One region of the Enterobacter sp. C3_dUdeg genome, then DNA from elsewhere that is predicted to be linked to it. Evidence: predicted binding sites of a transcription regulator. Region 1 holds the regulator's gene; each other region holds the start of a gene.

Region 1 (7,873 bases):
TGGGTAAACCAGGAGACGCCTGCGCTGAGCGAACCGGCACTCGACTATGTTATCGACGGCGACCGTGAATACCGTAAGCTCGAAGCGGAACTTCATTCTGCTAACGAGCGCAACGACGGTCACGCCATCGCCACCGTTCATGGCAAGCTGGACGCCATCGACGCGTGGACCATTCGCTCCCGCGCCTCCAGCCTGCTGCACGGCCTGGGCTTCAGCAACGAACAGCTGGAACGCCCGGTCAGCGACTTCTCCGGCGGCTGGCGTATGCGCCTCAACCTGGCGCAGGCGCTGATCTGCCGCTCTGACCTGCTGTTGCTCGACGAACCGACCAACCACCTCGATCTCGATGCGGTTATTTGGCTGGAGAAGTGGCTCAAGAGCTATCAGGGCACTCTGATTCTGATCTCCCACGACCGCGACTTCCTTGACCCGGTGGTGGATAAAATTATTCATATCGAACAGCAAACGATGTTCGAGTACACCGGCAACTACAGCTCCTTCGAGCGCCAGCGCGCGACGCGTCTCGCCCAGCAGCAGTCCATGTATGAAAGCCAGCAGCAGCGCGTGGCGCACCTGCAGAGCTTTGTGGATCGCTTTAAGGCCAAAGCCTCAAAAGCCAAGCAGGCCCAGAGCCGCATCAAGATGCTGGAACGCATGGAGATGATTGCCCCGGCGCACGTGGATAACCCGTTCCACTTCAGCTTCCGCGAGCCGGAAAGCCTGCCGAACCCGCTGCTGAAGATGGAGAAGGTCAGCGCGGGCTATGCCGACCGCATTATTCTCGACTCCATCAAGCTCAACCTGGTGCCGGGTTCCCGCATTGGCCTGCTGGGGCGTAACGGCGCCGGTAAATCGACGCTGATCAAACTGCTGGCGGGCGAGCTTAACCCGGTCAGCGGCGAAATCGGCCTGGCGAAGGGCATCAAACTGGGTTACTTCGCCCAGCATCAGCTGGAATTTTTACGCGCGGATGAATCGCCGATTCAGCACCTCGCGCGTCTTGCGCCGCAGGAGATGGAGCAGAAGCTGCGCGACTATCTCGGCGGCTTCGGCTTCCAGGGCGATAAGGTGACTGAAAACACCGAGCGTTTCTCCGGCGGCGAAAAGGCCCGTCTGGTGCTGGCGCTGATCGTCTGGCAGCGTCCGAACCTGCTGCTGCTCGATGAACCGACCAACCACCTGGATCTCGACATGCGTCAGGCGCTGACCGAAGCGCTGATTGAGTTCGAAGGCGCGCTGGTGGTGGTTTCGCACGACCGTCACCTGATCCGCTCCACCACGGACGATCTCTATTTAGTGCACGGCGGCAAAGTCGAACCGTTCGACGGCGATCTGGAAGACTATCAGCAGTGGCTGACGGACGTGCAGAAGCAGGAAAACCAGCCGGAAGAGTCAGCGAAAGACAACGCCAACAGCGCGCAGGCGCGTAAAGATCAGAAGCGCCGTGAAGCGGAGCTGCGCACCCAGACGCAGCCCCTGCGTAAAGAGATTACCCGTCTCGAAAAAGAGATGGAAAAACTCAACGCCACGCTGGCTATCGTTGAAGAGAAGCTCGGCGATAGCGGCCTGTATGACCAGAGCCGCAAGGCTGAGCTGACCGACTGCCTGCAAACCCAGGCGAAGACCAAATCCAGTCTCGAAGAGTGCGAGATGGCGTGGCTCGACGCGCAGGAACAGCTGGAAGCGATGCTGCAGGCTGACTGACTTATTTACCCCGTTTGAAGAGCAGAATCCGTACCGGGTTCGGAAATCCAGCTTAAACGGGGTACAATTCGGAAAGTATCGTAAATTTCCGACAAGAATCAGCATCGCGCTTATGACCCAAATCATTCCATCAGACTTCGACATTGCGGCCGAAGACAGCACTGAGTTCGTGCCTATGCGCGGCGTGGCCAATCCGCATTTGCAGACCATGCTGCCGCGACTGATCCGCCGCAAGGTTCAGTTCACCCCGCACTGGCAACGGCTTGACCTGCCAGACGGTGACTTTCTGGATCTCGCCTGGAGCGAAGCGCCTGAACAGGCTCGCCATAAGCCGCGTCTGGTGGTTTTCCACGGTCTGGAAGGCAGCCTGCACAGCCCGTATGCGCATGGGCTAATTGAGGCGGCAAAAGCGCGCGGCTGGCTCGGCGTGGTGATGCATTTTCGCGGCTGCAGCGGTGAACCGAATCGTCAGAAACGCATTTATCACTCGGGTGAAACCGAAGACGGAACGTGTTTTTTACACTGGCTGCGGGAAAATTATGGCACCGTGCCAACGGCCGCCGTGGGCTACTCGCTGGGCGGCAATATGCTGGCCTGTCTGCTGGCCAAAGAGGGTGAAAGCGTACCGCTGGATGCCGCCGTCATTGTCTCCGCGCCGTTTATGCTTGAGCAGTGTAGCTACCACATGGATAAAGGCTTTTCCCGCGTCTATCAGCGCTACCTGCTCAACCTGCTGAAGGCCAACGCGGCGCGTAAGCTGAAGGCCTACCCGGATACCCTGCCGGTAAGCCTGCGCCAGCTGAAAAAGGTGCGTCGTATCCGCGAGTTCGACGACCTGATCACCGCGAAAATCCACGGCTTCGCCGATGCGATTGACTATTATCGTCAGTGCAGCGCCATGCCGCTGCTCAGCAAGATCACGCAGCCAACGCTGATTATTCATGCCAAAGATGACCCATTTATGGATCATCACTCGATCCCCGCTCAGGAATTCCTGCCCGACAACGTTCACTATCAGTTGACCGAGCATGGCGGCCACGTCGGGTTTATCGGCGGCACGCTGCGCCGCCCGAAAATGTGGCTTGAGGCGCGAATTCCTGACTGGCTGACCCCTTATCTGGACGGTGCAAAATGATTATTCCCTGGCAGGATCTGGCTCCCGAAACGCTCGATAATCTGATTGAAAGCTTTGTATTACGCGAAGGCACCGATTATGGTGAACAGGAACGCTCGCTTGAGCAAAAGGTCAACGATGTTAAGCGCCAGCTGAAAAGCGGCGACGTGGTGCTGGTGTGGTCAGAACTGCATGAGACGGTCAATATCATGCCCCGCAACGCGTTTCACGGCTGATCTTCCACCCTTTTCAGTCAGGGAGTTGCTATGTCTGCCAGACACCCGGTTATTGCCGTTACGGGGTCGAGTGGTGCGGGAACCACCACCACCAGCCTCGCATTTCGCAAGATTTTCGCCCAGCTGAATCTCCGTGCGGCGGAGGTCGAAGGCGACAGCTTTCACCGCTACACGCGTCCGGAGATGGACATGGCCATTCGTAAGGCGCGCGATTCGGGTAAACACATCAGCTACTTCGGCCCGGAGGCCAATGACTTCGGCCTGCTGGAACAAACCTTTATAGAGTACGGTAAGAGCGGCAAAGGGCAGTCCCGCAAGTATCTGCACACCTATGATGAAGCCGTACCCTGGAATCAGGTGCCGGGAACCTTTACCCCGTGGCAGCCGCTGCCGGAACCCACCGACGTCCTCTTTTACGAAGGATTGCACGGCGGCGTGGTCACGCCTCAACACGACGTGGCGCGCCACGTGGATCTGCTGGTCGGCGTGGTCCCTATCGTTAACCTGGAGTGGATCCAGAAGCTGACGCGCGACATGAGCGAGCGCGGCCATTCGCGAGAGGCGGTGATGGACTCCGTGGTGCGCTCCATGGAGGATTACATTAACTTCCTGACGCCGCAGTTCTCCCGCACCCATATCAACTTCCAGCGCGTGCCGACGGTGGATACCTCGAATCCGTTTGCCGCTAAAAGCATCCCGTCGCTGGACGAGAGCTTTGTGGTGATCCATTTCCGCAATCTCGAAGGCATTGATTACCCCTGGCTGCTGGCAATGCTGCAGGGCTCGTTTATTTCACACATGAATACGTTAGTCGTGCCGGGCGGAAAAATGGGGCTGGCGATGGAGCTCATCATGACGCCGCTGGTGGAGCGACTGATGGAAGGGAAGCAGATCGCGTGAGCATGTTCCCTCTCCCTGTGGGAGAGGGTTAGGGTGAGGGCATCAACACGCACGATGCCCCATCAATCACGCCTCGATCACTTCATACGAATGCGTGATTTTTACCGCTTTCTCCAGCATTAACGCCACCGAGCAGTACTTCTCCGCAGACAGGTCCACCGCACGCGAGACCGCCGCGTCTTTCAGCTCTTTACCGGTGACCACAAAGTGCAGGTTAATATGGGTGAACAGGCGTGGCGCCTCTTCGCGACGCTCTGACGTGAGTTTAACCTCACAATCCGTCACGTCATGACGTCCTTTTTGCAGAATCGACACCACATCAATTGCGCTGCATCCGCCTGCCGCCATCAGCACCATTTCCATTGGGCTGGGTGCTTTATCGCCGGAGTTACCGTCCATCAAAATCTGGTGTCCTGACGCGGACTCGCCCAGGAACGTTAAACCTTCAACCCATTTCACGCGCGCTTGCATATTCATTAACTCCAACGTTGCATTTTTGGTGACAGATTACGCGTGCGTTACATTTATCGCAATGGAAGGCGACCTGCATCATGCTGAAGCGAGACACCAGGAGACACGCGGCGAAAGCTATGCTAAAACACTCAGGATGCTACAGTAATACATTGACGTTACACGTGTATGCAGAGGACATCAAACTTTACTGGCTGCGAAACGTTACGGTAGCCGACTTCCCAGGGTATGGGTAAGAATTCGATTGCAACCCCAGAGTCCGGATGCATCTGATGACTCTGGTGACAGCTTATAACAGAGGATAACAGCGCATGGTGCTTGGCAAACCGCAAACAGACCCGACTCTCGAATGGTTCTTGTCTCATTGCCACATTCATAAGTACCCATCGAAGAGCACGCTGATTCACCAGGGTGAAAAAGCGGAAACGTTGTATTACATCGTTAAAGGCTCGGTGGCAGTGCTGATCAAAGATGAAGAAGGGAAAGAGATGATCCTTTCTTATCTGAACCAGGGCGATTTCATCGGTGAACTGGGCCTGTTTGAAGAGGGCCAGGAACGTAGCGCCTGGGTTCGAGCAAAGACAGCATGTGAAGTGGCTGAAATTTCTTACAAGAAGTTCCGTCAGCTGATTCAGGTTAACCCTGACATCCTGATGCGTCTTTCTTCCCAGATGGCGCGCCGTCTGCAGGTCACGTCAGAGAAAGTGGGTAACCTCGCCTTCCTGGACGTTACCGGCCGTATCGCACAAACCCTGTTGAACCTGGCGAAACAGCCAGACGCCATGACCCACCCGGACGGCATGCAAATTAAAATTACCCGTCAGGAAATTGGTCAGATCGTCGGCTGCTCCCGTGAAACAGTGGGCCGTATCCTGAAAATGCTGGAAGATCAAAACCTGATCTCCGCCCACGGTAAAACCATCGTGGTCTACGGAACGCGTTAATTCCGCTTAAACGGCGTGCCATCGCAAGGTGTCACGCCGTTTTTGTCTCTACTCCCCATGTGGCGCAGGCTGATCTATCACCCGGAAGTTAACTACGCACTGCGACAAACGCTGGTGTTGTGTCTTCCTGTGGCCATAGGCCTGATCCTCGGACATCTTCAACAAGGCCTGCTGTTTTCCCTCGTGCCCGCCTGCTGCAACATCGCCGGTCTGGACACGCCGCATAAGCGTTTTTTCAAACGCCTGATCGTTGGTGGCTGCCTGTTTGCGGGCTGTAGCCTCGCCGTACAACTCCTGCTTGCCCGGGATATCCCGCTGCCGCTGATCCTGACCGTACTTGCGATGACCCTTGGCGTCACGGCGGAAATCAGTTCGCTGCACGCTCGCCTGCTTCCCGCCTCGCTGATTGCGGCCATTTTCACGCTGAGCCTCGCCGGGAACATGCCGGTGTGGGAGCCGCTGCTGATCTACGCCTTGGGGACATTATGGTACTGGCTGTTTAACTGGTTTTGGTTCTGGCTGTGGCGTGAGCAGCCGCTGCGTGAATCCCTGAGCCTGCTCTATGTGCAGCTTGCGGATTACTGCGAAGCCAAATACACCCTGCTCACCCAGCATACCGACCCGGAAAAATCCTTACCGCCGCTGCTGACGCGCCAGCAGAAGGTGGTGGATCTCATAAGCCAGTGCTATCAGCAGCTGCATATGCTCGCCGCCAACAAGAACCACGAGTACAAGCGGCTGCTGCGCACCTTCCAGGTCGGGCTGGATCTACAGGAGCATATCTCCGTAAGCCTTCACCACCCGCAGGAGGTGCAAAAGCTGGTCGAGCGCAGCCACGCCGAAGCGGTGATCCGCTGGAACGCGCAGACCGTCTCGGCACGCCTGCGCGTGCTGGCCGATGATATTCTCTATCACCGTTACCCGACGCGCTTTAACATGGACAAGCAGCTGGGCGCGCTGGAGAAAATCGCCCGCCAGCATCCCGATAACCCGGTCGGCCAGTTTGCCGCCTGGCACTTCAGCCGCATCGCCCGCGTGTTGCGCACGCAGCGCCCGCTTTATCCCCGCGACCTGATGGCGGATAAGCAAAAACGGCTTCCGCTATTGCCCGCGCTCAAAAGCTATCTTTCTCTTAAATCGTCCGCTCTGCGCAACGCCGCAAGGATCAGCGTGATGCTCAGTACCGCCAGCCTGATGGGTATGGCGCTGCACCTGCCGAAACCCTACTGGATCTTAATGACCGTGCTGTTTGTCACCCAGAACGGCTACGGCGCCACGCGGGTGCGTATTCTGCATCGGGCTGGCGGAACGCTGGCCGGGCTGATCATTGCAGGCGTGACGCTGCACTTCCACGTGCCGGAAGGCTATACCCTGGCAGGGATGCTGGCGATTACGCTGGTGAGCTACCTGATTATCCGCAAAAACTACGGCTGGGCGATGGTGGGCTTTACGGTGACGGCGGTATATACGCTGCAGTTGCTCACGCTCAATGGCGAACAGTTTATTGTCGCCAGACTGATTGATACCCTGATCGGCTGCCTGATTGCCTTTGGCGGCATGGTCTGGCTGTGGCCGCAGTGGCAGAGCGGGCTGCTGAGGCAGAACGCCCACGACGCGCTGGAAGCCGACCAGCAGGCTATTCGCCTGATCCTGAGCGACGATCCGCAGCCCTCCCCGCTGGCCTATCAGCGGATGAAGGTCAACCAGGCGCACAACGCCCTGTTTAACTCGCTCAACCAGGCGATGCAGGAGCCGGGCTTTAACTCGCACTATCTGGCAGACATGAAGCTCTGGGTGACGCACAGCCAGTTTATCGTCGAGCACATTAACGCCATGACCACGCTGGCGCGCGAGCACACGATGCTGACGCCGGATCTGGCGCAGCGCTATTTGCAGTCGTGTGAAATTGCGTTGCAGAGGTGCCAGCAGCGTCTGGAGTATGACGCGCCGGGCGAGTCGGGCGACTCAAACATTCTGGAAGCGCCGGAGACGTTGACCCACGGGCCAATGAGCACCCTGGAGCAGCATTTACAGCGCGTTCTGGGGCATCTGAACACCATGCACACCATTTCGTCGGTGGCATGGCGTCAGCGTCCGCATCACGGCATTTGGTTAACGCGCCGGCTAAAGCGAACCGAGTATTAGCCTTTTACGATCTTCTCGACCGCTGCGGCAAAGCGGGTTAAACCGTCTTCGATGTCTTTGTCTTCTACCACCAGCGACGGCGCAAAGCGCATCACGTCAGGCCCGGCATTAAGCACCATCACCCCTTCGTGGGCGGCGGCGTGCAGGAAGTCGCGCGCCCGGCCTTTGTACTGCGGCTTCAGCTCGGCGCCAATCAACAGCCCCATCCCGCGAATTTCGCTGAACACATCGTACTGTTCATCAATCTTTTGCAGGTGTTTTACGAACAGCTCGCGCTTCGCGCTCACGGCGTTCAACACCTCCGGCGTGTTGATAATGTCGAATGCGGCACCCGCCACGGCACTCGCCAGCGGGTTACC
Region 2 (7,873 bases), on a different contig from region 1:
CATTTTCTTCTCAATGACCGTGCGCAGTTTCTCGTAGCTGGTCCAGTTCGGATTGCGCCCGTTGTTATGCGCTCTTGCGCGCAGGACAAAGTTGACAATCTCGTTACGGAAGTCTTTCGGGTTGCTGATCCCGGCAGGCTTCTCGATTTTTTCCAGCTCCGCGTTCAGGGATTCACGGTCAAACAGCTGGCCGGTATCCGGGTCCCGGTACTCCTGATCCTGGATCCAGAAGTCAGCATAGGTGACATAACGGTCGAAAATGTTCTGCCCGTATTCTGAATAGGATTCCAGGTAGGCCGTCTGGATCTCTTTGCCAATGAACTCGGCGTATTTCGGGATCAGGTAACCTTTGAGGAACTCAAGGTAGCGTTCAGCCTGCTCCTGCGGGAACTGCTCGCGTTCGATTTGCTGCTCCAGCACGTAGAACAGATGAACCGGGTTGGCCGCCACTTCCGCATGGTCGAAGTTAAAGACGCGGGAGAGGATCTTAAACGCGAAGCGCGTGGACAGACCGTTCATCCCCTCATCAACCCCGGCATAGTCGCGGTATTCCTGATACGACTTCGCTTTCGGGTCGGTATCTTTCAGGCTTTCACCGTCATAGACGCGCATTTTCGAATAGATGCTGGAGTTTTCCGGCTCTTTCAGACGCGAAAGGATGGAGAAGCGCGACAGCGTTTCCAGCGTTCCCGGTGCGCAAGGAGCGTGCACCAGCTCGCTGTGGTTAAGCAGTTTCTCGTAAATTTTGATCTCTTCGGAGATCCGCAGGCAATAAGGCACCTTGACGATGTACACGCGGTCAAGGAAGGCCTCATTGTTTTTGTTATTACGGAAGGTCACCCATTCAGATTCGTTCGAGTGGGCGAGGATAATCCCGTTGAACGGCAGGGCGGAGATACCTTCCGTCCCGTTGTAGTTGCCTTCCTGGGTAGCCGTCAGCAGCGGATGCAGCACTTTAATCGGTGCTTTAAACATCTCGACGAATTCCATAATCCCCTGGTTCGCACGGCACAGCGCGCCTGAGTAACCGTAGGCATCCGGATCGTTTTGCGCGAAGTTTTCCAGCTTGCGGATATCGACTTTACCTACCAGAGCCGAGATATCCTGGTTGTTCTCATCACCGGGTTCTGTTTTGGCGATGGCGATCTGCTCAAGGATAGACGGCCAGACCTTCACCACGCGGAATTTGGTGATGTCGCCACCAAACTCGTGCAGGCGTTTTGCCGCCCACGGCGACATGATGGTACCGAGGTAGCGACGCGGGATGCCATACTCTTTATCCAGAATCTGCGCGTCTTCCTGCGGATTGAACAGGCACAGCGGATGGTCGTTCACCGGGCTGCGTTCACCGTTGGCGCTCAGCACATAGATAGGAACGCGCTGCATCAGCGACTTCAGGCGTTCAGCCAACGAGGATTTACCGCCCCCCACCGGGCCGAGTAAATAGAGGATCTGTTTCTTCTCTTCCAGACCCTGAGCGGCATGCTTCAGATAGGAGACAATCTGTTCGATGGCATCTTCCATACCATAGAACTCTTCAAACGCCGGGTATCGGGCGACCACCCGATTCGAAAAGAGACGGGAAAGCCGAGGCTCCAGGGCAGTGTCAACCATGTTTGGCTCACCAATGGCCATCAATAGCCGTTCTGCCGCATTGGCATAGGCACTGCGATCTTGCCGACAGATGGTAAGAAACTCCTGCAGTGTGAACTCTTCGTCCTTGGCAGCTTCATAGCGCTGGCGATAGTGATCGAATATATTCATGGCATGCCGTCCTTTCGTTTTTTAGCACAGGATAAGAGCCGTTCGTATGAGTAGTGGAGGCTCCCGGAAGAGAATCTCTCGCACCTCACTGCCAGAGCAGCAACCTGTGTGCCAGGTCAGACGCTAAGAACCGCAGGGTGTTCAGGAAAACTCTTCTTAAATTAAAGCGTAGATGGCATTTGCAAAACTTGCATGCCCAGAAAATCTACTTTCAATGACATATCAATAACTCATCCAAAAATTTCCACTGTCGTTATAAGACAAATGCACGTTTTTCATTCAGTGGTCATATAAATGAAAGCGTGTTGTCATCTGAAAAGTTAAAAATAACGGGTTAATCAGACTGATTAGCAGGCAAAAAATTTTGGGATGTACGGGAATGGCGGTTACACTTCATCCGCTGATTATTTGACTACAGGAAAGAATGGATTGTGACCAAACTCAAACTTCTGGCATTAGGCATCCTTGCCGCAACCGCAGTGAACACCGCGCAGGCGGAAAGTCAGTGGACGGTTGGCGCGGGTGTTGGCGTCATTAACAGCCCGTATAAACAGTATGACCGTGATGTTTATCCTGTTCCCGTTATCACCTATGAAGGCGACAACGTCTGGTTCCGCGGGCTCGGCGGCGGCTACTATCTCTGGAACGATAAGGCCGATAAGCTCTCCATCATGGCCTACTACGACCCAACGCACTTCAAGCCGGGTGACAGCGACAGCCATGCGCTTCGCCAGCTCGACAAGCGTAAAAGCACCATGATGGCCGGGCTCTCGTATGTACATAACACCGAGTATGGCTTCCTGCGTACGGCCCTGGCGGGTGACACGCTGGATAACAGCAACGGCTTTATCTGGGATCTGGCGTGGTTGTACCGCTACACCAACGGCGGGCTCACCCTGACGCCGGGTATCGGTGTGCAGTACAACAGCGAGAACTACAACGATTACTACTACGGCGTCTCTAAAAACGAGTCCCGCCGCAGTGGTCTGAAAAGCTACAGTGCAGATGACGGCTGGGATCCTTACCTGGAGCTGACCGCGAGCTACAACTTCCTCGGTGACTGGAGCGTGTACGGTACCGGCCGCTATGAGCGTCTGAGCGATGAAGTGAAGGATAGCCCGATGGTCGATAAGTCCTGGGCAGGCATCTTCTCTGTGGGTGTGAGCTACAAGTTCTGATTGTGCATTAATTTAGTGCAATTTATGCATCAAAACGGGGCGCTTGCGCCCCGTTTGCTTTAGCGTGGTGCAGGGAGTTTATCGCTTAACAATGCGAATCGTCTGCCCTAAACGGGACGGTTTTTCCTCACTCGCTTTTTGCGGGTTGCTCACGCAAGCGGTTTCCACGCAGACAAACGTTTTGTAGCCTTCATCCGTCATATCGGCCATGCTGACGGACAGCGCAGGGCCCGGGTTCCAGCCCACCACGTCGCTGTGATGATGATGGACCACTTCAATGCCGCGGTTCAGGGCGCCGTCGTGGATCACGCTGCACGCTTCCGGGTGCAGGTAAACGCGGTCGGTACGGTCAGGGAATGCCTGAACGCCGTCGCTCAGTTTGCCTTCTTTCGCGTTATCCACTTTGTCGATATAGGCATCGCCCAGGCCGCTCACCTTCACGGCGCTGATATCACCCACGTTGAAATAGGTGTGCAGGGCAGAGGTGGTTTCGAACTCGCCGTGAGCTTCCAGTTCGATTTCACAGGTTTTACCCAGCTTGAAGCGGGCATACAGGGTGAAATCGTGCGGCCAGAGGGCGCGGGTTTCATCATTAGCCTGCAGCTCAAAGGTCAGCACTGCGCCGTTGTCATCTTCGTTATGCGCTTTCAGCGTCCACTGCTGGTTGCGGGCAAAACCGTGAGACGGCAAACCCGGCTGTGCGGACGGGCCGAACCACGGCCAGCAGATCGGTACGCCACCGCGGATTGCGGCCCCTTTTTTGAAGGAGGTCGCATCGCTCAGCCATAAGCCTTCTGCTTCGCCTTCCGGTTTCCAGGAGAGCAGGTGGGCGCCGTTGAGCGCTACGGAGGCTTTAACGCGTGGGTGGTCAACGACGATGACATCAGCACCGTCAATCTGACGGCGGGAGAGCACAGGGGTAAGTTGTTCGACTACCGGAAGTGCAAAAATTTTATTAGTCATTAAGCAATCCTCTGTCTAAAAACAATAAAAAAGGCGACCGAAGTCGCCTTTTTGGATCAAACACTCATCTCAACTTATTTGGAGATGTGAGCGATCAGGTCCAGTACTTTGTTAGAGTAGCCAGTTTCGTTGTCGTACCAGGAAACCAGTTTCACGAAGTTGTCGTTCAGTGCGATACCTGCTTTAGCATCGAATACTGAAGTGCAGATTTCGCCGTTGAAATCGGTAGATACAACGTCGTCTTCGGTGTAGCCCAGAACGCCTTTCATTGCGCCTTCGGAAGCAGCTTTGATCGCTTTCTTAATTTCTTCATAAGAAGCAGCTTTTTCCAGACGAACGGTCAGGTCAACAACGGATACGTTAGGAGTTGGAACGCGGAACGCCATACCAGTCAGTTTGCCATTCAGTTCTGGCAGTACTTTACCTACAGCTTTAGCAGCACCGGTAGAGGATGGGATGATGTTCTGAGCCGCGCCACGGCCGCCGCGCCAGTCTTTGTGAGACGGGCCATCAACGGTTTTCTGAGTAGCGGTAGTCGCGTGAACGGTAGTCATCAGACCTTCGATGATGCCGAAGTTGTCGTTGATAACTTTAGCCAGCGGTGCCAGGCAGTTGGTGGTGCAGGATGCGTTAGACACGATATCCTGGCCAGCGTAAGTTTCGAAGTTTGCACCACGAACGAACATTGGGGTGTTGTCTTTGGAAGGACCAGTCAGAACAACTTTCTTCGCACCAGCGGTGATGTGTTTACGCGCAGTTTCGTCGGTCAGGAAGATACCGGTTGCTTCAGCAACAACGTCAACACCGATTTCGTTCCATTTCAGGTTAGCTGGGTCTTTTTCAGCAGTAACGCGGATGGTTTTGCCATTAACAACCAGGTGGCCGTCTTTCACTTCAACGGTGCCGTCGAAACGACCGTGAGTTGAGTCGTACTTCAGCATGTACGCCATGTATTCAGCGTCCAGGAGATCGTTGATACCAACGATTTCGATGTCAGAACGTTTCTGAGCAGCACGGAAAACAATACGGCCGATACGGCCAAAACCGTTGATACCTACTTTGATAGTCATATATTCCACCAGCTATTTGTTAGTGAATAAAAGGTTGCCTGTAAAATTACAAAAACCTTACGCAGCGTCAAGCGGAATCGTGTCAATCATTGCGACAAATCAATCCTGTGACTAACGTTTGTGCGACTGACTCGCCTCACTTTCCCTTTGAGCTTGCACCCATATGGGGGCTGAGCCGGGATTTTAAAGTCCTCGCAGGATAAAAATGTGAACGTGATCACAATTGCCTGACCGCTTATTCGCGACACATAAGTTTAGATCAAAAGTGCACGCAAGGGTGTTAATGTTTTGTTAGAATCCGGGTTGAAAGATGTCTGTTTCTACAGCGAGATGTAAGCATATGTCGAACCAACGTAACCCTGACGATTTGAAAAAAAACCTCACAGAAATGCAGTTTTACGTGACGCAGAATCACGGAACGGAACCGCCGTTCACCGGGCGTTTACTGCACAACAAGCGAGACGGCGTCTACCACTGCCTGGTCTGCGATGCGCCTCTGTTCAATTCACAAACGAAATTTGATTCTGGCTGCGGCTGGCCGAGTTTCTACGAGCCGGTGAGCGATGAGGCCATCCGCTACCTGACCGACTCGTCGCACGGTATGGTGCGTACGGAAATTCGCTGCGGCAACTGCGATGCGCACCTTGGGCACGTCTTCCCGGATGGCCCCCAGCCTACGGGCGAGCGTTTCTGCGTAAATTCGGCCTCAATGAGCTTCACCGATGATGAAAACGGTGACCAGATTAAGGGTTGAAAAAACGATTCAGCAAATTATTCCTTTGAAAGGGCGCGAGAGTGAATATTGATGACATGATTAGCGGCATGACGCCGGAGATTTATCAGCGTCTGGTGACCGCCGTAGAACTGGGAAAATGGCCCGACGGCGTTGCGCTGACGCCGGAGCAAAAAGAGAACAGTCTTCAGCTGGTGATGCTGTGGCAGGCGCGCAATAACACCGACGCGCAGCACATGACGATCGACACCAAAGGCCAGATGGTCATGAAGAGCAAGCGCGAGCTGAAAGAAGACTTTGGCATCACGCCGAAGCCGATTGCGACGATGAAAATGCAATAACGGTGCAGGTTGATACCCTCTCCCACAGGGAGAGGGCGTAAAAGACTACGCCTGTGTTTCCAGCCAGTCTTCGAGCGTATACAGCGTTGCGCCTTCCGCAGCCATATCCATAAACGCCTGAGCGCTGTCCTGCGGGTGAATGTTTACCCCGCGGCAGCCGTCGGTGATGACGCTGACGGTATACCCCAACTGGAGCGCGTCCAGCACGGTAAACTTCACGCAGTAATCCGTCGCCAGGCCCAGCACGATCAGCTCCGTGATTTCATGGTGGCGTAACCACGCGTCCAGCGCCGTTTTCTGGCGATGCCCGTTATCAAAAAACGCGCTATAGCTGTCGATAGCCGGGTTTTCACCTTTATGGAACACCGCGTCGATGGCTTTCTGGTTCAGGAGCGGATGCAGCTCCGCGCCTTCCGTCTGCTGTACGCAGTGATCCGGCCAGAAGGTTTGCGCCAGCCCGTCGAGTTCTCCCTGAGTGAAAGGCTCGACGTCGTGCTGGCTGGCAAAGCTGCCGTGGTTCGCCGGGTGCCAGTCCTGGCTTGCGACAACCGCTTCACCGCGGGCTTTGCACCAGTCAATCAGCGTGTTTGCCACGTCAACGGTGCTGTCACCTTCGGCGACGGCCAGCGCACCGCCCGCGCAGAAATCATTTTGCAAATCGACCAGTAGCAGGGCGCGTTGCTTCATGAGCACTCCTTATTCGTCCGGGGTCAGCTCGCCGCGCAGGTTTTGCATCATCGCGCTGCGAATGGACTGAATGTCCAGATCCTGACTCAGTAAATAGTGAAGTTTAGTCAGCGTTGCCTCAACGGTCATATCGAAGCCGCTGATAACCCCCGCATGTGCCAGCGCGTTGCCGGTGGCATAGCCGCCCATGTTGACCTTTCCGGACATACACTGGGTCAGGTTCACGACCACAATTCCGCGCTCGCTGGCTTCCTGAAGCTCTTTCAGGAATTCGCCGTTCTGCGGCGCGTTGCCGACGCCATAGGAGCGCAAAATCAGCGCTTTCACCGGCTGGCGCAGGAAGTTACGCACCACGTCGGCGGAGATACCCGGGTAGATAGTGACCACGCCAATCGGCTGCGGAGTGATCGGATGCACGATCAGCTCGCCGGCGGTGTTCGGCGCAGGCGGCGTGCCCAGACGACGGATATGAATCCCGGCCTCCAGCAGCGGCTGCAGGTTAGGGGAGGCGAAGGCGTCAAAACCGTCAGCATGGGCTTTGGTGGTACGGTTGCCGCGATACAGCCGGTTATTGAAGAACAGCGACACTTCGTTGATCGGGTAATTCGCCGCCACGTACAGGGAGTTCAGCAGGTTGATCTGCCCGTCCGAGCGCAGCTCCGCCAGCGGAATTTGCGACCCGGTGACGATAACCGGCTTGCTCAGGTTCTCCAGCATGAAGGAGAGCGCCGAGGCGGTAAACGCCATGGTGTCGGTGCCGTGCAGGATCACAAAGCCGTCGTACTGGTCGTAGTGGGCTTTAATGTCATCCGCGATGTGCTGCCAGTCTTCCGGCGTCATGTCGGAGGAGTCCATCAGCGGCTCGTATTCGTGGATGGTGAAGTCAGGCATTTCCGGACGGTGGAATTCTGGCATCAGCGCAAGCTGACGCTGAAGGTGACCGGAGACAGGGATATAGCCGTTTTCAGAGCGCTGCATACCGATGGTACCGCCAGTGTAGGCTACATAAATCGATTTCTTCTGCATGGTAGTGAGTTCTTGTTCTTCAAAAGAAAAAAATCCCCTCTTCGCGGGAAGAGGGGACGGTTTTTAACGGACGTTAGCGCAGGTCAGGCAAAACGCGTAACGACTCTGTGG
Region 3 (7,873 bases), on a different contig from region 1:
CTGAACTTCCATATTAAAGCGGCGAGCCGTGTTGAACAGGTTTAACAGCACATGCCCGAAGGAAATTTCCGCCAGCGGTTTTTCAAAAATAGGTTCACAAACGGTCCGGATCGCGAACTCGAACTCTTCGACGTTGGTGTCCGGCGGCACCCAGCCGGAATCGACGTGCAGCTCGGCCACCTTACGGTAGTCGCGGTTGAAGAACGCGATGAAGTTCTCAGCCAGATACCGTTTATCTTCCTTGTTCAGCGACCCCACAATCCCGCAGTCGATACCGATATACTTCGGATCCTCAGGATGCTCGTAGCTTACGAAGATATTGCCCGGATGCATGTCCGCATGGAAAAAGCTGTCGCGGAACACCTGGGTAAAGAAGACCTGTACGCCACGTTCAGCCAGGAGCTTCATGTTCGTTCCCTGTTTCTCCAGGGCCACCACATCCGAAACCGGAATACCGTAGATACGCTCCATCACCATCATATTCTGGCTGCAGTAGTCAGAATAGACTTCAGGTACATAGAGCATCGGGCTGTTTTCAAAGTTGCGACGCAGCTGAATGGCGTTTGCCGATTCGCGCAGCAGGTTAAGCTCATCAATCAGCGTTTTTTCATATTCCCGCACCACTTCCAGTGGACGAAGGCGACGCCCGTCCGGCAGCAAGCGTGGCACCCAGCGCGCCAGCCGATAAATCAGCTTCATGTCCGCTTTGATGACTGGCAGGATGTCCGGACGAATGACTTTAATAACGACTTCTTTGCCGTTTTCTTTCAGACGCGCGGTGTGCACCTGCGCGATAGAGGCCGATGCCAGTGGCTTAATATCGAAATCGTCAAACCAGGTCTCGACGGGGACATTTCCCATCGCCTCTTCAATTTGCTTTTTCGCGCGCGCGCCGTCAAACGGTGCAACGCGATCCTGCAGCATCGCGAGCTCATCGGCAATCAGAGGCGGGAAGAGATCGCGGCGAGTCGACAGCATCTGCCCGAATTTAATCCAAACCGGGCCGAGCTCCTGCAGCGCCAGGCGCAGACGCTCACCCAGCGGTTGACCTTTATGGCGATTGGGCATCCAGAAGAGCATCCGCCGCCAGATACGAAGCGGCAGCGTGATACGCATTTTGGGGATAAGCTCGTCGAGCCCGTAGCTCAAAAAGGTGCGAATAATAAAATAGAGGCGCCGAATTTCACCAGGCGTCATTTGCCCTCCAGTTTTTCCAGCCGTTTGGTTAACGCATCAACTGCACGTTCAACAGCAGCGGTCTCTTCCGCAAACCATGCAACTTCCAGTGGCCCGGGCGCCATTCGCCACTCCTCAGTCAGCACTTCCGCCGCATAGCGTTGCTGGCGCTGAAGGCTTTTACGCACAAAGGAGGCGCCACCATGAAGGACTTTCCCGATACCTTCGGCGGCAATGTCGCCGATAAAAGGCGCGAGCAGCTCCGCCGGATCGAACTCCGCCAGATCGGTGAGCGCAACGAAGTTCTGCACGACCTGAATGTCGCCCTCCACTTCCAGCTCACCGCTGCGGATAAGCGCCGTTAACTGCTGGCGATCACGCAGTTTTGGCAGCACGCTCATGTGCGTGATGACCGAGCAGTCGGCCTCACCTTCCCACGCCCCCAGAACGTCAAGCTGACGTTCGCTGAATACCAGCACAAGCGGCGTCGATAACTCTTTTAAAACAATGCGTAATACCTTCCCGTTAAGCCGCTGACGTGCAGCTTTCAGCGCCGGGGCGCGATACAGAAAAGCGTTCAGTACATTCTCGACGCCTGCGGAGACTAAGGGTTTAAAGGGCACGGGACACCTCCACTCAGAATTTGTAACCGCGATGCAGCGCGACGACACCGGCCGTCAGGTTGAAATATTCAACGTTCTCAAATTCCGCGTCCTGCATCATGGCTTTTAATGTGTCCTGATCCGGGTGCATACGGATAGACTCCGCCAGATAGCGGTAGCTTTCAGCGTCGTTAGCCACCAGCTCACCAATACGCGGCAGCACGTGGAAGGAATAGGCGTCGTAGGCTTTGCTCAGCGGCTCAATGATCGGTTTAGAGAACTCGAGCACCAGCAGACGTCCACCCGGCTTCAGCACGCGGTACATAGAGCGCAGCGCTTTTTCTTTATCGGTCACGTTACGCAGACCGAAAGAGATCGTGATGCAGTCAAAGGTATTGTCCGGGAATGGCAGCGCTTCGGCGTTTGCCTGCACATACTCCACATTCCCCACCACGCCGATGTTACGCAGCTTTTCGCGTCCCATTTTCAGCATGGAGTCATTAATATCGGCGAGAACTACGCGACCGGTTTCGCCCACCAGACGGGAGAATTTGGCGGTTAAATCGCCCGTGCCGCCGGCTAAATCCAGCACCGTTTGTCCACGACGTACGCCGCTGCAGTCAATGGTGAAGCGCTTCCACAAGCGATGAATGCCGAACGACATCAGGTCATTCATCACATCGTACTTCGCCGCCACGGAATGAAATACGTGGGCCACCATGTCAGCTTTCTGCGCTTTGGCGACAGTCTGAAAGCCAAAGTGCGTTGTGTCTTGTGAATCGTCAGCCATCTCAGAGCCTGCTTATCAGTAAAATGTTCGTGAAGTGTAACAGATTGGGCGCGTTTGCCCTACGTTTCAACCACCGTGAATGAAACGCGCAGGAGTCTCGTCTGGTGACAAATCCGCCGCTAACGTGGTGTCTTCACTGTTTGTCTTTTGTTCGTTCGCACCTTCTCGCAGGCGAAATTCGTCGTCCTGGGCGGTGGCCTGTTCGACCAATTCCGGATTAATCTCGCGTTTAACCTCAACCCCCAGGCTGCGGAATGATTCAGCCTGTGCCAGCAGATTGCCGCGTCCGGAGGCGAGTTTTTTCATCGCCTGGCGGTAGTTATCCTGCGCACGATCCAGGCTCTGCCCGACTGAAGACATGTCGTCCACGAAGAGGCGCATTTTGTCGTACAGCTTGCTGGCACGATCGGCAATCTGCTGCGCGTTGCGGCTCTGGTGCTCATAGCGCCACAGGTTCGCAATGGTGCGTAACGCCACCAGCAGCGTGGTGGGGCTGACCAGCATAATGTTATTTTTGAGCGCTTCGGTGATAAGTTCAGGCTGTCTGTCGAGTGCCAGCAGGAACGCGGGTTCTACCGGGATGAACATCAGAACATAGTCCAGCGAGCGCAAACCCGGCAGCTGCTGGTAGTCTTTTCTGCCAAGCAGGCGAATATGATTACGTACGGAGGCAATGTGCTCCTGCAGCGCAGACTCGCGGGTGTAGTCATCGTCCGCATTAAAGTAGCGTTCATACGCCACCAGCGTCATTTTGGCGTCAATCACCACATCTTTACCCTGCGGCAGCCGCACGATGACATCCGGCTGCATACGCGAGCGGGCATCGTTTTCGATACTCACCTGCGTTTCGTACTCGTATCCTTCGCGCAGACCAGAGGCCTCAAGCACGCGGGTCAGCACCACTTCTCCCCAGTTGCCCTGGGTTTTGTTATCCCCTTTCAGCGCGCGGGTCAGGTTGACCGCTTCCTGCGCCATTTGCGCATTCAGCTGCTGAAGATTGCGAATCTCATGCGCCAGCGTGTGTCGCTCGCGGGCTTCCTGACCAAAGCTGTCCTGCACCTGACGGCGAAAACCGTCCAGCTGTTCGCGCAGCGGCGTCAGCAGGCTGTTCAGGCTCTGGCGGTTCTGTTCGTCAACGCGGCGGTTGCTGTGCTCAAAAATTCGGTTGGCGAGGTTCTCAAACTGTTCGCTGAGGCGCTGCTCGCTGTTGATCATCTGGCGGATTTTGTCTTCCGCATGCAGCTGGGTGGATTCAAGGCGGGTAGTGACTTCGCGGAGATCGGCCTCCAGCGAGGTGTTAATGTCTCGCAGGTTACGCAGCTCGTTGTTGAGCAGTTCGCACTCGTCGCGCCAGTGTTCGCTCAAAGCAAGCTGCTGTTTTGTCGCGCTTAAATCGGCGACCATCTCTTCTCGCTCGGCCAGCTGGTCGGCCTTCTGCTGTGCATGCTGGTAGCTGGAAATTAGCCAGCCAACCCCTAAGCCCACCAGCGCAATCACCGCGTAAATCAGGATTGAGATATCCACAATGCCCCCTGCATCAACGTATTACCCGCACAAAATAGAATTGTGCTGTATAAACGTCCAGTTTGAAAGGGTTTTCCTGCGAGGCGCTACGCAAAAAATAAAGGCCGAACGCGTCGGCCTTTGATTTCAGAAGAGAGGATTAGATCAGGCGACGCGCTGCTTCCACCACGATTTTCACTGCATGACTTTCGGTCTGCTTCATGGTTTCGGCGTTCGGGATCTCCTGCTGGGTGCGGTTGACGATCACGCCCGCCACCATACCGGCACGCAGACCCTGGCTTGCGCACATGGTCAGCAGCGTTGCGGATTCCATTTCGTAGTTCATCACGCCCATGGACTGCCACTCTTCCATTGAGCCTTTGAAACGGCTAACCACGCGGCCTGAGAAGGTGTCGTAACGCTCCTGGCCCGGGTAGAAGGTGTCGGAAGAGGCGGTGACGCCCACGTGGGTGGTTGCGCCCACGGATTTCGCGGCTTCAACCAGCGCGGTGGTGCATTCGAAATCAGCCACTGCCGGGAATTCCATCGGTGCAAAGTGCAGGCTTGCGCCGTCCAGACGAACGGACGCGGTCGTGACCAGCACGTCGCCGACGTTGATGTGCGGCTGGATAGCGCCGGTGGTGCCGATACGCAGGAAAGTACGGATGCCCAGCTGTGCCAGCTCTTCAACAGCAATAGACGTAGACGGACCACCGATACCGGTAGAGCACACGATCACCGCTTTGCCATCCAGCTCTGCGCGCCAGGTGGTGAACTCACGATGGGCAGCCAGCTTGACCGGCTTATCCATCAGCGCGGCGATCTTTTCCACACGCTCAGGATCGCCAGGGACGATAGCGAGCGTAGCCCCTTGTAAATCGTTTTTGGTGAGGCCGAGATGAAAAACATCAGACTTAGACATAGGTGACTCCTCTGTGGGTCGGTTAGTCAGAAGAAGTAAAACGGTACTTTACAGAAGCAGTAAGCATATTTTCGTGACACACCTCACCATGAATGAAAATTATTACATTGAATTTCCATAAAAAAGTGATTCACATCACATTAACAAGTTATAACGCCAGGTGCTGCACAAAAGATAGACCGTTTAAGGCACTGTGAGTTGTTAACCTGGTGTCTATATTTACCTTTGCGCTAACTCATTGGTACGGAGAATGCCATGACTGAAAAAACCGGTTTTGCACCTGCTGCGGCCCCACATGCTTCAACCATCGTGTCGACGCCAGAAGCGGCAATTACCGCGGGCGAGACCTCCATTCCCTCGCAGGGGGAGAATATGCCTGCTTATCACGCACGGCCAAAATCAGCAGACGGTCCGCTGCCCATCGTGATTGTGATTCAGGAGATATTTGGTGTTCACGAACACATTCGCGACCTCTGCCGCCGACTGGCGCTGGAAGGGTATCTGGCCGTTGCGCCAGAGCTCTACTTCCGTCAGGGCGATCCGAACGACTACAGCGATATTCCAACACTGCTCAGCAACCTGGTGAGCAAAGTCCCGGACGCGCAGGTGCTGGCCGATCTCGACCACGTCGCCAGCTGGGCGGCGCGCAACGGCGGCGATCCGCATCGTCTGCTGGTCACGGGTTTCTGCTGGGGTGGACGCATTAGCTGGCTGTATGCCGCGCATAACCCGCAGCTCAAAGCCGCTGTCGCCTGGTACGGCAAACTGGTGGGTGAGAAAACGCTGAATTCACCGAAACATCCCGTCGATATCGCCACGGAGCTAAACGCCCCCGTGTTAGGGCTTTACGGCGGTCAGGACACCGGTATTTCTCTGGATTCGGTAGAGACCATGCGCCATGCGCTCCGTGCGGCCAATGCGAAGGCAGAGATCGTGGTGTATCCGGATGCCGGGCACGCGTTTAACGCCGATTATCGTCCGAGCTATCACGCAGAATCAGCCAAAGATGGCTGGCAAAGAATGCTGGCGTGGTTTAGCCAGTACGGCGGTAAGAAAGCGTAATAAAAAAAGCCCGGTGGCGGCTATGCCTTACCGGGCCTACGCATCATCAAGCCTGACGCAAGTTTTGCGCCGCCTTCACCATGTTCGCCAGCGCCGCGCGCGTCTCCGGCCAGCCGCGGGTTTTCAGTCCGCAGTCCGGGTTCACCCACAGGCGCTCTGCCGGAATGCGCTGGGCCGCTTTTTTCAGCAGGGCTTCAATCCACTCCACGCTCGGCACGTTCGGGGAGTGAATGTCGTACACGCCCGGCCCGATTTCATTCGGGTAGTCGAACTCTTCAAACGACTCCAGCAGCTCCATGTCTGAACGCGAGGTCTCGATGGTGATCACGTCGGCATCCAGCGCGGCAATCGAATCCATGATGTCGTTGAATTCGCAGTAACACATGTGGGTGTGGATCTGGGTGTCGTCCTTCGCCACCGCGGCGTTGATGCGGAACGCCTCCACGCCCCACTGCAGGTAGGCATCCCAGTCGCTGCGGCGCAGCGGCAAGCCTTCGCGCAGGGCCGGTTCGTCAATCTGAATAATGCCAATGCCTGCCGCTTCCAGATCCGCCACCTCATCACGCAGCGCCAGGGCGATCTGTTTGGCAATGGTTTCACGAGTCACGTCTTCACGCGGGAACGACCAGCAGAGAATGGTCACCGGACCGGTGAGCATCCCTTTTACCGGCTTGTCGGTCAGGGACTGGGCATACTTCGCCCACTCCACGGTGATCGCTTCCGGGCGGCTGACGTCACCGATAACCACCGGCGGCTTCACGCAGCGTGAGCCGTAGCTCTGCACCCAGCCGTTCTGGGTAAAGACAAAGCCGTCCAGGTGCTCACCGAAGTATTCCACCATGTCGTTACGCTCGGCCTCGCCGTGCACCAGCACGTCCAGCCCCAGGCGTTCCTGCTCGATAATCGCCTGCTTGATGTGTTCCGCGATGCCGGTGCGGTAGTGATTCGCATCCAGATTGCCCTTTTTAAAGTCCAGGCGCAGGCCGCGGATCTCCGTAGTTTGCGGGAAAGAACCGATCGTCGTTGTTGGCCACGCGGGCAGATTGAAGCGGGCGCGCTGCGCTTCGGCGCGCACCTCGTACGGGCTCTGCCGCTGGCTGTCCCGGGCGGTGATGGCCGCCAGGCGTTTTTCCACCGCCGGGTTGTGCACGCGCGCCGAGTGACGGCGCGCCTGGGTCGGCGCGCTCCATTCGGTAATCGCCGCCGTGTCGCCGCTGTTCAGCGCGTCGCGCAGCAGCGTCAGCTCTTCACATTTTTGCAGGGCGAAAGCAAACCAGCTTTTCACCTCGGCATCCAGACGGGTCTCTACGCTCAGATCGATCGGGCTGTGCAGCAGCGAACAGGACGAGGCCACCCACAGCTCACGTTTGCCGACGATGTCTTTGATTTGCGCGTATTTCTCGGTGAGATCGGCGCGCCAGACGTTACGGCCGTTGATCAGCCCGGCAGAGAGCAGCCAGTCCGCTGGCAAACGCTTGTGCAGCTCCGCCACATCATCTTTACCGTGTACGAGGTCAACGTGCAGGCCCTGGACCGGCAGCGCGGTAATGGTCTTCAGGTTCGGCGTCACGCCTTCAAAATAGGTCGTCAGCAGGAGTTTTACCTGACCGGTGAGCGCGTCATACGCCGGTTTGAAGGCATCGAGCCAATCCTGCGGCAGCTCAAGCACCAGCGCCGGTTCGTCGATTTGCACCCACTGAATGCCGCGTTTGCCCAGCTCACTCAGTACCTGTTTGTAGACCGGCAGAATATCCTTCAGCAGGCTGAGTCGGTCAAACGGCTCGCCCTTTACTTTGCCCAGCCACAGGTACGTTACCG
Region 4 (7,873 bases), on a different contig from region 1:
TCTCCTGTTATTCATACTTTTTAACTATAGAAAATTGAACAACACCGCGAAAAAAATTCGTCTAAAAAACGGTCGGTGAGGCTGGCGAAAAAACGGGTCTTGCATAGAATTAAAGTGTCAGCACAATCCGGAACCTCCCCAACCAGCTCGACACTGAGGGGTGCTGATGTCGGGGGAAACCCTCCCGTGAACCAGCGGGATAGAGTGAAAGACAAAGACCGGGAAAAACTAAAGCGCCCTTATGTGGCGCTTTAGTTCTTTATAATGCTTTTGCCGGGTGGCGCTTCGCTTACCCGGCCTACGTTCCCGGTTTTGTAGGCCGGGTAAGGCGCAGCCGCCACCCGGCAAACCGGCCGCACAATCTCAATCCTCTTCCAGCAGCCGCGCCCCCGTCCCCTGCTCGCCCAGCCTGTCGCCGGGGTTACGCAACGGACAATCGCTACGCGACAGGCAGCCGCAGCCGATGCAGCCATCCAGCTCGTCACGCAGCGCGACCAGCGTATGAATACGCCTGTCCAGCTCTTCACGCCACTGGGACGACAGCTCTTTCCACTCTTTCGGGCTAAGCGTATGCCCTTCCGGCAGCACGCCAAACGCCTCGCCGATCGTGGCCAGGGGAATTCCGATTCGTTGCGCAATTTTGATAATCGCCACGTAGCGGAGCACGTCGCGAGTATAGCGACGCTGGTTGCCCCCGTTGCGGATGCTTTTAATTAACCCTTTGCTTTCATAGAAGTGGAGCGCGGATACCGCAACGCCGCTTCGCTTCGCCACTTCACCGGGAGTTAACAGCGCTTTAATTCGCGGCAATCTCTTTTCCATAAAACCTCTTTACCTCAAGTTAACTTGAGGAATTATACTCGCCCGCAGAGAAAACGACGAATTAACCGAGATAGTTGTATCTACAGAGGGGCAACCTTATGTCGCATCAGCAGATTATTCAGACGCTTATTGAATGGATTGATGAACATATCGACCAACCGTTGAACATTGATGTGGTCGCTAAAAAGTCGGGCTATTCGAAATGGTATTTACAGAGAATGTTCCGCACGGTCATGCATCAGACGCTGGGTGAGTACATTCGCCAGCGCAGACTGCTGCTGGCGGCGCAGGCGCTACGCTCAACGCAGCGGCCCATTTTTGATATCGCGATGGACCTTGGCTATGTGTCGCAACAAACCTTTTCCCGCGTGTTTCGCCGCGAGTTTGACCGCACGCCGAGCGACTATCGCCACCAGTTGAATTAATCGCCCTCAGTGCAAAGGCTGCTGCTGCCAGGTCATAAATTCCTGGGGCGGCATCGCTTTCGCGAAGTGCCATCCCTGACAAAACTGGACGCCGCGCTTCAACAGCCAGCTTACCTGCTCTGCCGTCTCTACCCCTTCCGCAATGGTTTTCAGCCGCAGGCTTTGCGCCATCTCGATAATATGCTCGGCGATCAGGTGACTGGTACTGTTGGTCGTTAAGGTATCGATAAACGATTTATCGATTTTCAGAATATCCACGTTCAGCGAGTAGAGGTTGTGCAGGTTCGAGTAGCCGGTACCAAAATCATCGATCGCGACTTCATAACCCGCCTGACGGAAAGCCTGAATCACCGGGGTGGTTTTTGGCACATCGATAAAACCGCGTTCCGTCACTTCTATTTTGATTTGCTGCGCACGGACGGCGTAGTGGCGGGCCTTGTCGGAAATCATGGCGATCAGCCGCGAGGAGTGGAAATCCGTGGCCGACAGGTTAATCGAAATATAGAGATGCGGATGCTCGGCCAGGAAATGGCCCAGATCGTTGAACACCTCCTCAACGACATAGTCCGTAATCCGCTCGCTCATCCCCTCATTTTCCGCCAGCGGGATAAACTCAGCCGGGCTCATCACCTGCCCATTAAAGCCAGGCCAGCGCAACAGCGCCTCCGCACCCACACACTGGTTATTCTTAATATCAATAATCGGCTGATAGTGGACGCAAAGCTGTCGTTTGTTCAGCGCGCGGTGCAGTAAGCGCCCCGGCGAATTAAGCTCACGATGGGTACGCGACCATACCAGCAAAATAATAATGCTGCAGATCATGCCCAGCGGTAGCGTCAACGTCGCCTGGTGATAAAGCGTTTCATAAAAGCGTTTATTTGATGTCGAGACAATGGCCGCAATCGGTCTTTTGGGAGATGTTACGATCGTATAAAAGCGGTTATCTTTTTGAAATACCGATTCCTTATCCCGAATCATCGAATTTAATAAAGAAACATTGGCTTTCTGGCTGACGGAAAAGAAAGCATTGGTTACCGTGTCGTACACACCCCAGGAGAGAGAATGATCCGCGGACATGACTTCGCTGTATGAAAGCGGATTGACGACCACCACATAATTTCCGCGCTGCATATATGTCATTTTATAGCCAGTATAAAATGGGGTATCGCGATAATAATAGATAGCGACGTCAGGTTTGCGCGTGTAATTAGCGACAGGAATGGCGTAGGGGTGATCCGGTGTAAAAACGGTCGAACAAAGAAAATTCTGACCTTCAGCGTAAATTAAATCGGCGACAAACAGGCGGCCACGAACAACGTTCAGCATATATTGACGGTGTCCCGGCGTGCAAAGCTCGCCCTGATATTTTACCGCCTCGTCCCTGGCAAGCTCAACCTGTTGAATAACCAGCTCTGTTTTGTCTAAAGCCAGTTCAGCAAATGTGCGTAGCTGGGCGCTTGTTTCAGACACGGCACGCAGTTGGGCAAACCATAGCGCAAGCATCACCGGCAGCATAACTACCATGATGATCCCTACCACCCTGAGCATTTTGCGCCGCGCGCTACGATTCATTTCCCGCCCTATATCCCTGCATGTTGTACGCCTGTAGTACTTAAGGCCGGATGCTTTGTTAAACAGGTGATTACGTTGCATGAATCATGCGAAGTTAGCAACTGACTTTTAGTATTAAAAATCTTAAATTTCGTTATGCCGATAATATTTTCCCGTAAGTTAAACTGTAAGTATTCGTTCCGTTTCAATTAAGGAAAATAATTATCCAGCCCGTCAGGCAGACGGGAAGATAACACAACAGACAATCGTTGATTAAGCCAAACGTCTGACAGCATGAAAAAAGTACAATTTCATCATGACGTTTTATGCTATTTGCTCTGAGGCATTGTGTCCGTTGATTTATAAATAGTCAGCCTACACCACAATATTTTGAGTATTGGCGGAGAATAATGCCCCTCTTATAAAAAACGAATTTGCGCTATCCCCACTTGCCCGAAGCGCGTTTTCGGCACGCTGTGGGTCCGCCTCCTCATGCGCCGAAGGCAGGACCAGCCCGCACAATCGCCTTTTCTGAGGAATAAAATCCTCTTTTTTGATCGCACAGATACTGGCGAATAAATCAACAAATGTGATATAGTTCACACATATTTTGTAACGAGAAACACCGTTTCATTCAGTTCGTCTGTTTTATAGAGGATGGGTTTTATGGCAACCATTACTACCAGCATGGTTCTCCTGCGCTGGCCTTTGTTGAGTGCGGTACTGATGTTTCTAGCCAGCACGCTGAACATTCAGTTTCGTAAATCTGACTATGCGGGCCTTGCTGTCATCAGCACCCTGCTGGGGCTGGGTGCGGCCTGCTGGTTTGCAACGGGCCTGCTTGGCATCACCCTGCTGGATATCGCTGCCGTCTGGGAAAACATTAAAGTGGTGATGGTTGAGGCGATGAGCCATACGCCGCCAGACTGGCCGATGGTGATTACCTGATCCCTTCCGGAATAAAAAAACCCAGACGCTAGTCTGGGTTTTTTGTTTTCAGCACGCGGAAATCAGAACGGAATGTCGTCGTCGAAATCCATTGGCGGTTCGTTAGACGGCGCCGGAGCAGACTGCTGCTGCGGACGAGACTGTGCGCCGCCGCTGAACTGGTTGCCGCCCTGCGGCTGCTGAGGCTGACCCCAACCGCCCTGCTGCTGGCTCTGACCGCCACCTGCCGGTGCACCACCGCCCTGACGGCCACCCAGCATCTGCATGGTGCCGCCCACGTTGACCACGACTTCTGTGGTGTACTTCTCAGCGCCGGCCTGATCGGTCCATTTGCGGGTACGCAGCTGGCCTTCGATATAGACCTGAGAACCTTTACGCAGATACTCACCGGCCACTTCGGCCAGTTTGCCAAACAGCACTACACGGTGCCATTCGGTCTGCTCTTTCATCTCACCGGTCGCTTTATCACGCCAGGATTCGGAAGTAGCCAGCGTAATGTTGGCAACTGCGCCACCACTCGGCATGTAGCGTACTTCCGGGTCCTGGCCCAGATTACCGACGAGAATCACCTTGTTTACGCCTCTGCTGGCCATGTTCGTGTCTCCTGAATACGTTTCTTAATAGTGTAAACGCGCGAGTGTACCATTTCCACGCGGCAATTTGCATAGTTGCGTAGTCGGTTCAGAAATCTCTCGCGGACTCTACATTGTTACACAGCCAATCAGAAAATGCATTCCAATACTGTATATTCAAACAGGTCAAATTGTGTCATAATTAGCCGTTTCTGACAGCCGTTTGTCCTTCAAACAAATCAGGCAATCCGTGTTCCAACCGGGAAAGGTGAATGGATAAGATCGAAGTTCGGGGCGCCCGCACCCACAATCTCAAGAATATCAACCTCATAATCCCTCGCGACAAACTCATTGTCGTGACCGGGCTTTCGGGGTCTGGCAAATCCTCACTGGCTTTCGACACTTTGTATGCCGAAGGACAGCGTCGTTACGTTGAATCGCTCTCTGCGTACGCGCGTCAGTTCCTGTCGCTGATGGAAAAACCGGATGTCGACCACATTGAAGGGTTGTCCCCTGCTATCTCTATTGAGCAGAAGTCCACCTCGCATAACCCGCGTTCAACGGTCGGTACCATTACCGAAATTCATGACTACCTGCGTCTGCTGTATGCCCGCGTGGGTGAGCCGCGCTGCCCGGACCACGACGTCCCGCTGGCGGCCCAGACCGTAAGCCAGATGGTGGATAACGTGCTGTCGCAGCCGGAAGGCAAACGCCTGATGCTGCTGGCGCCGATCATTAAAGAGCGAAAAGGCGAACACACCAAAACGCTGGAAAACCTGGCAAGCCAGGGCTATATCCGCGCCCGTATCGACGGCGAGGTGTGTGACCTGTCCGACCCGCCAAAGCTGGAGCTGCAGAAGAAGCACACCATCGAAGTGGTGATTGACCGCTTTAAGGTACGCGACGATCTCGCCACGCGCCTGGCGGAATCTTTTGAAACGGCGCTGGAACTCTCTGGCGGCACGGCCGTGGTCTCCGACATGGACGACCCAAAAGCGGAAGAGCTGCTCTTCTCCGCCAACTTCGCCTGCCCGATTTGCGGCTACAGCATGCGCGAGCTCGAGCCGCGCCTGTTCTCATTCAACAACCCGGCGGGCGCGTGCCCGACGTGTGACGGCCTGGGCGTCCAGCAGTATTTCGACCCGGACCGCGTGATCCAGAACCCGGAGCTGTCGCTGGCGGGCGGGGCCATTCGCGGCTGGGACAAGCGTAACTTCTACTACTTCCAGATGCTGAAATCGCTGGCAGAGCACTACAAGTTTGACGTCGAAGCACCGTGGGCGAGCCTGAGCCCGAACGTGCATAAAGTGATCCTGTTCGGTTCCGGCAAAGAGAACATCGAGTTCAAGTATATGAACGATCGCGGCGATACCTCCGTGCGCCGCCACCCGTTCGAAGGGGTGCTGCACAACATGGAGCGCCGCTACAAAGAGACCGAATCCAGCGCGGTGCGCGAGGAGCTGGCGAAGTTCATCAGCAACCGCTCCTGCGCCACCTGTGAAGGAACGCGTCTGCGTCGCGAAGCGCGCCACGTGTTTGTGGAAAACACCGCGCTGCCGACCATCTCAGACATGAGCATCGGCCATGCGATGGACTTCTTCAACAATCTGAAGCTCTCCGGCCAGCGCGCGAAAATCGCCGAAAAAGTGCTGAAAGAGATTGGCGATCGCCTGAAATTCCTGGTGAACGTCGGCCTGAACTACCTGACACTTTCCCGCTCGGCAGAAACGCTCTCCGGCGGTGAAGCCCAGCGTATCCGTCTGGCGAGCCAGATTGGCGCGGGCTTAGTCGGCGTGATGTACGTGCTGGATGAGCCGTCCATCGGCCTGCACCAGCGCGACAACGAGCGCCTGCTCGGGACGCTGGTTCACCTGCGCAACCTCGGCAACACGGTAATTGTGGTCGAGCACGATGAAGATGCGATCCGCGCGGCCGACCACGTCATCGACATTGGCCCAGGCGCTGGCGTGCACGGCGGCCAGGTGGTCGCGGAGGGAACGCTGAAGGACATCATGGCGGTACCCGAATCGCTGACCGGCCAGTACATGAGCGGCAAGCGTAAGATTGAGGTGCCAAAACAGCGCGTAGCGGCAGATCCGGAAAAAGTGCTGAAGCTGACCGGCGCGCGCGGCAACAACCTGAAAGACGTCACCCTGACGCTGCCGGTTGGCCTGTTTACCTGCATCACCGGCGTGTCCGGTTCCGGTAAATCGACGCTGATCAACGATACGCTGTTCCCGATTGCGCAGACGGCGCTGAACGGCGCGACGCTGGCCGAGCCTGCACCGTACCGCGACATCCAGGGTCTGGAGCATTTCGATAAAGTTATCGACATCGACCAGAGCCCGATTGGCCGTACCCCGCGCTCTAACCCGGCAACCTATACCGGCGTCTTCACGCCCGTACGTGAACTCTTTGCCGGCGTGCCGGAAGCGCGCTCCCGCGGCTATACGCCAGGACGTTTCAGCTTTAACGTTCGCGGCGGCCGCTGCGAAGCGTGCCAGGGCGACGGCGTGATCAAGGTTGAGATGCACTTCCTGCCGGATATCTACGTGCCGTGCGACCAGTGCAAAGGCAAACGCTATAACCGCGAAACGCTGGAGATTAAGTACAAAGGCAAGACCATCCACGAAGTGCTGGACATGACCATTGAAGAGGCGCGCGAGTTCTTTGACGCTGTGCCTGCACTGGCGCGTAAGCTGCAGACGCTGATGGACGTAGGCCTGACCTACATTCGTCTTGGGCAGTCGGCAACCACGCTGTCCGGCGGTGAAGCGCAGCGCGTGAAGCTGGCGCGTGAGCTGTCAAAACGCGGCACCGGTCAGACGCTCTACATTCTGGACGAGCCGACCACCGGCCTGCACTTTGCCGACATCCAGCAGCTGCTCGAGGTTCTGCATCAGCTCAGAGACCAGGGCAACACCATCGTGGTCATCGAGCATAACCTGGACGTGATTAAAACCGCGGACTGGATTGTCGATCTCGGTCCGGAAGGCGGCAGCGGCGGCGGTGAAATTCTCGTCTCCGGTACGCCAGAGACCGTTGCAGAGTGCGAAGCCTCGCACACCGCGCGCTTCCTTAAACCGTTGCTGTAATTGTCACACGGAGAGTTGCTGTCGGGTGGTTTCCGGCAGCAGCTCAACCGCCTGCTGATAGGACGCGTCCACCAGGTAGTAAATCTGCGAGCCTGGAATCGACCCATCCAGATAGACGGTACTCCAGTGCGCCTTATTGAGGTGCTTGCTCGGCCTCACGTCATCATGCTGCTGGCGTAGCAAATCCGCCAGTTCAGGGCTGGTTTTCAGCGACGCCGCCGGACGGCCTTCCACCTCTTTCACCATCGCAAACAGGACATCTCCCACCTTAATCTGCGTGGCTTTCCAGTCGCTGTGGACGCTCTGCGCCGCGCCGGGCTTGCTCATGCAGTACTGAAGTATCTCCGAAATTGTCATCTTTATTCCCCTTGTAGCGTGGCGATAATTTTACGCGAACCACCGTGAATGCGATGCTCTCCCAGCCAGATCCCCTGCCACGTTCCCAACATCAGCCGCCCGT

What was found. Region 1 encodes CRP, which controls carbon source genes, mostly activating them, when cyclic AMP is high. Its sites were predicted from a motif close to ATGTGANNNNNNTCACAT; they were not measured.
Region 2: the regulator CRP is predicted to act here: its motif matches at 5,181-5,198, upstream of msrB (peptide-methionine (R)-S-oxide reductase MsrB).
Region 3: the regulator CRP is predicted to act here: its motif matches at 5,117-5,134, upstream of udp (uridine phosphorylase).
Region 4: the regulator CRP is predicted to act here: its motif matches at 3,386-3,403, upstream of AC27FC_RS18545 (YjcB family protein).

The regions. Positions count from the first base shown of each region.
Region 1 is NZ_BAAKFX010000005.1:37,819-45,691, forward strand. Features, by position in the region: gene AC27FC_RS14010 (ABC transporter ATP-binding protein) at 1-1,704, shown strand, start outside; gene AC27FC_RS14015 (hydrolase) at 1,817-2,839, shown strand; gene AC27FC_RS14020 (YheU family protein) at 2,836-3,054, shown strand; gene AC27FC_RS14025 (phosphoribulokinase) at 3,085-3,954, shown strand; gene AC27FC_RS14030 (OsmC family protein) at 4,021-4,425, opposite strand; gene crp (cAMP-activated global transcriptional regulator CRP) at 4,737-5,369, shown strand; gene AC27FC_RS14040 (YccS/YhfK family putative transporter) at 5,427-7,514, shown strand; gene argD (bifunctional acetylornithine/succinyldiaminopimelate transaminase) at 7,511-7,873, opposite strand, start outside.
Region 2 is NZ_BAAKFX010000001.1:1,417,854-1,425,726, reverse strand. Features, by position in the region: gene yeaG (protein kinase YeaG) at 1-1,764, opposite strand, end outside; gene AC27FC_RS06740 (MipA/OmpV family protein) at 2,196-2,942, shown strand; gene AC27FC_RS06735 (D-hexose-6-phosphate mutarotase) at 3,021-3,905, opposite strand; gene gapA (glyceraldehyde-3-phosphate dehydrogenase) at 3,980-4,975, opposite strand; gene msrB (peptide-methionine (R)-S-oxide reductase MsrB) at 5,316-5,729, shown strand; gene AC27FC_RS06720 (YeaC family protein) at 5,786-6,049, shown strand; gene pncA (bifunctional nicotinamidase/pyrazinamidase) at 6,095-6,736, opposite strand; gene ansA (asparaginase) at 6,746-7,762, opposite strand; gene sppA (signal peptide peptidase SppA) at 7,826-7,873, opposite strand, start outside.
Region 3 is NZ_BAAKFX010000017.1:13,669-21,541, forward strand. Features, by position in the region: gene ubiB (ubiquinone biosynthesis regulatory protein kinase UbiB) at 1-1,197, opposite strand, end outside; gene ubiJ (ubiquinone biosynthesis protein UbiJ) at 1,194-1,799, opposite strand; gene ubiE (bifunctional demethylmenaquinone methyltransferase/2-methoxy-6-polyprenyl-1,4-benzoquinol methylase UbiE) at 1,813-2,568, opposite strand; gene rmuC (DNA recombination protein RmuC) at 2,635-4,092, opposite strand; gene udp (uridine phosphorylase) at 4,232-4,993, opposite strand; gene AC27FC_RS22175 (dienelactone hydrolase family protein) at 5,249-6,055, shown strand; gene metE (5-methyltetrahydropteroyltriglutamate--homocysteine S-methyltransferase) at 6,102-7,873, opposite strand, start outside.
Region 4 is NZ_BAAKFX010000010.1:46,085-53,957, forward strand. Features, by position in the region: gene soxR (redox-sensitive transcriptional activator SoxR) at 364-822, opposite strand; gene soxS (superoxide response transcriptional regulator SoxS) at 921-1,247, shown strand; gene AC27FC_RS18540 (EAL domain-containing protein) at 1,254-2,819, opposite strand; gene AC27FC_RS18545 (YjcB family protein) at 3,465-3,746, shown strand; gene ssb1 (single-stranded DNA-binding protein SSB1) at 3,809-4,339, opposite strand; gene uvrA (excinuclease ABC subunit UvrA) at 4,591-7,413, shown strand; gene AC27FC_RS18560 (MmcQ/YjbR family DNA-binding protein) at 7,417-7,770, opposite strand; gene AC27FC_RS18565 (secondary thiamine-phosphate synthase enzyme YjbQ) at 7,773-7,873, opposite strand, start outside.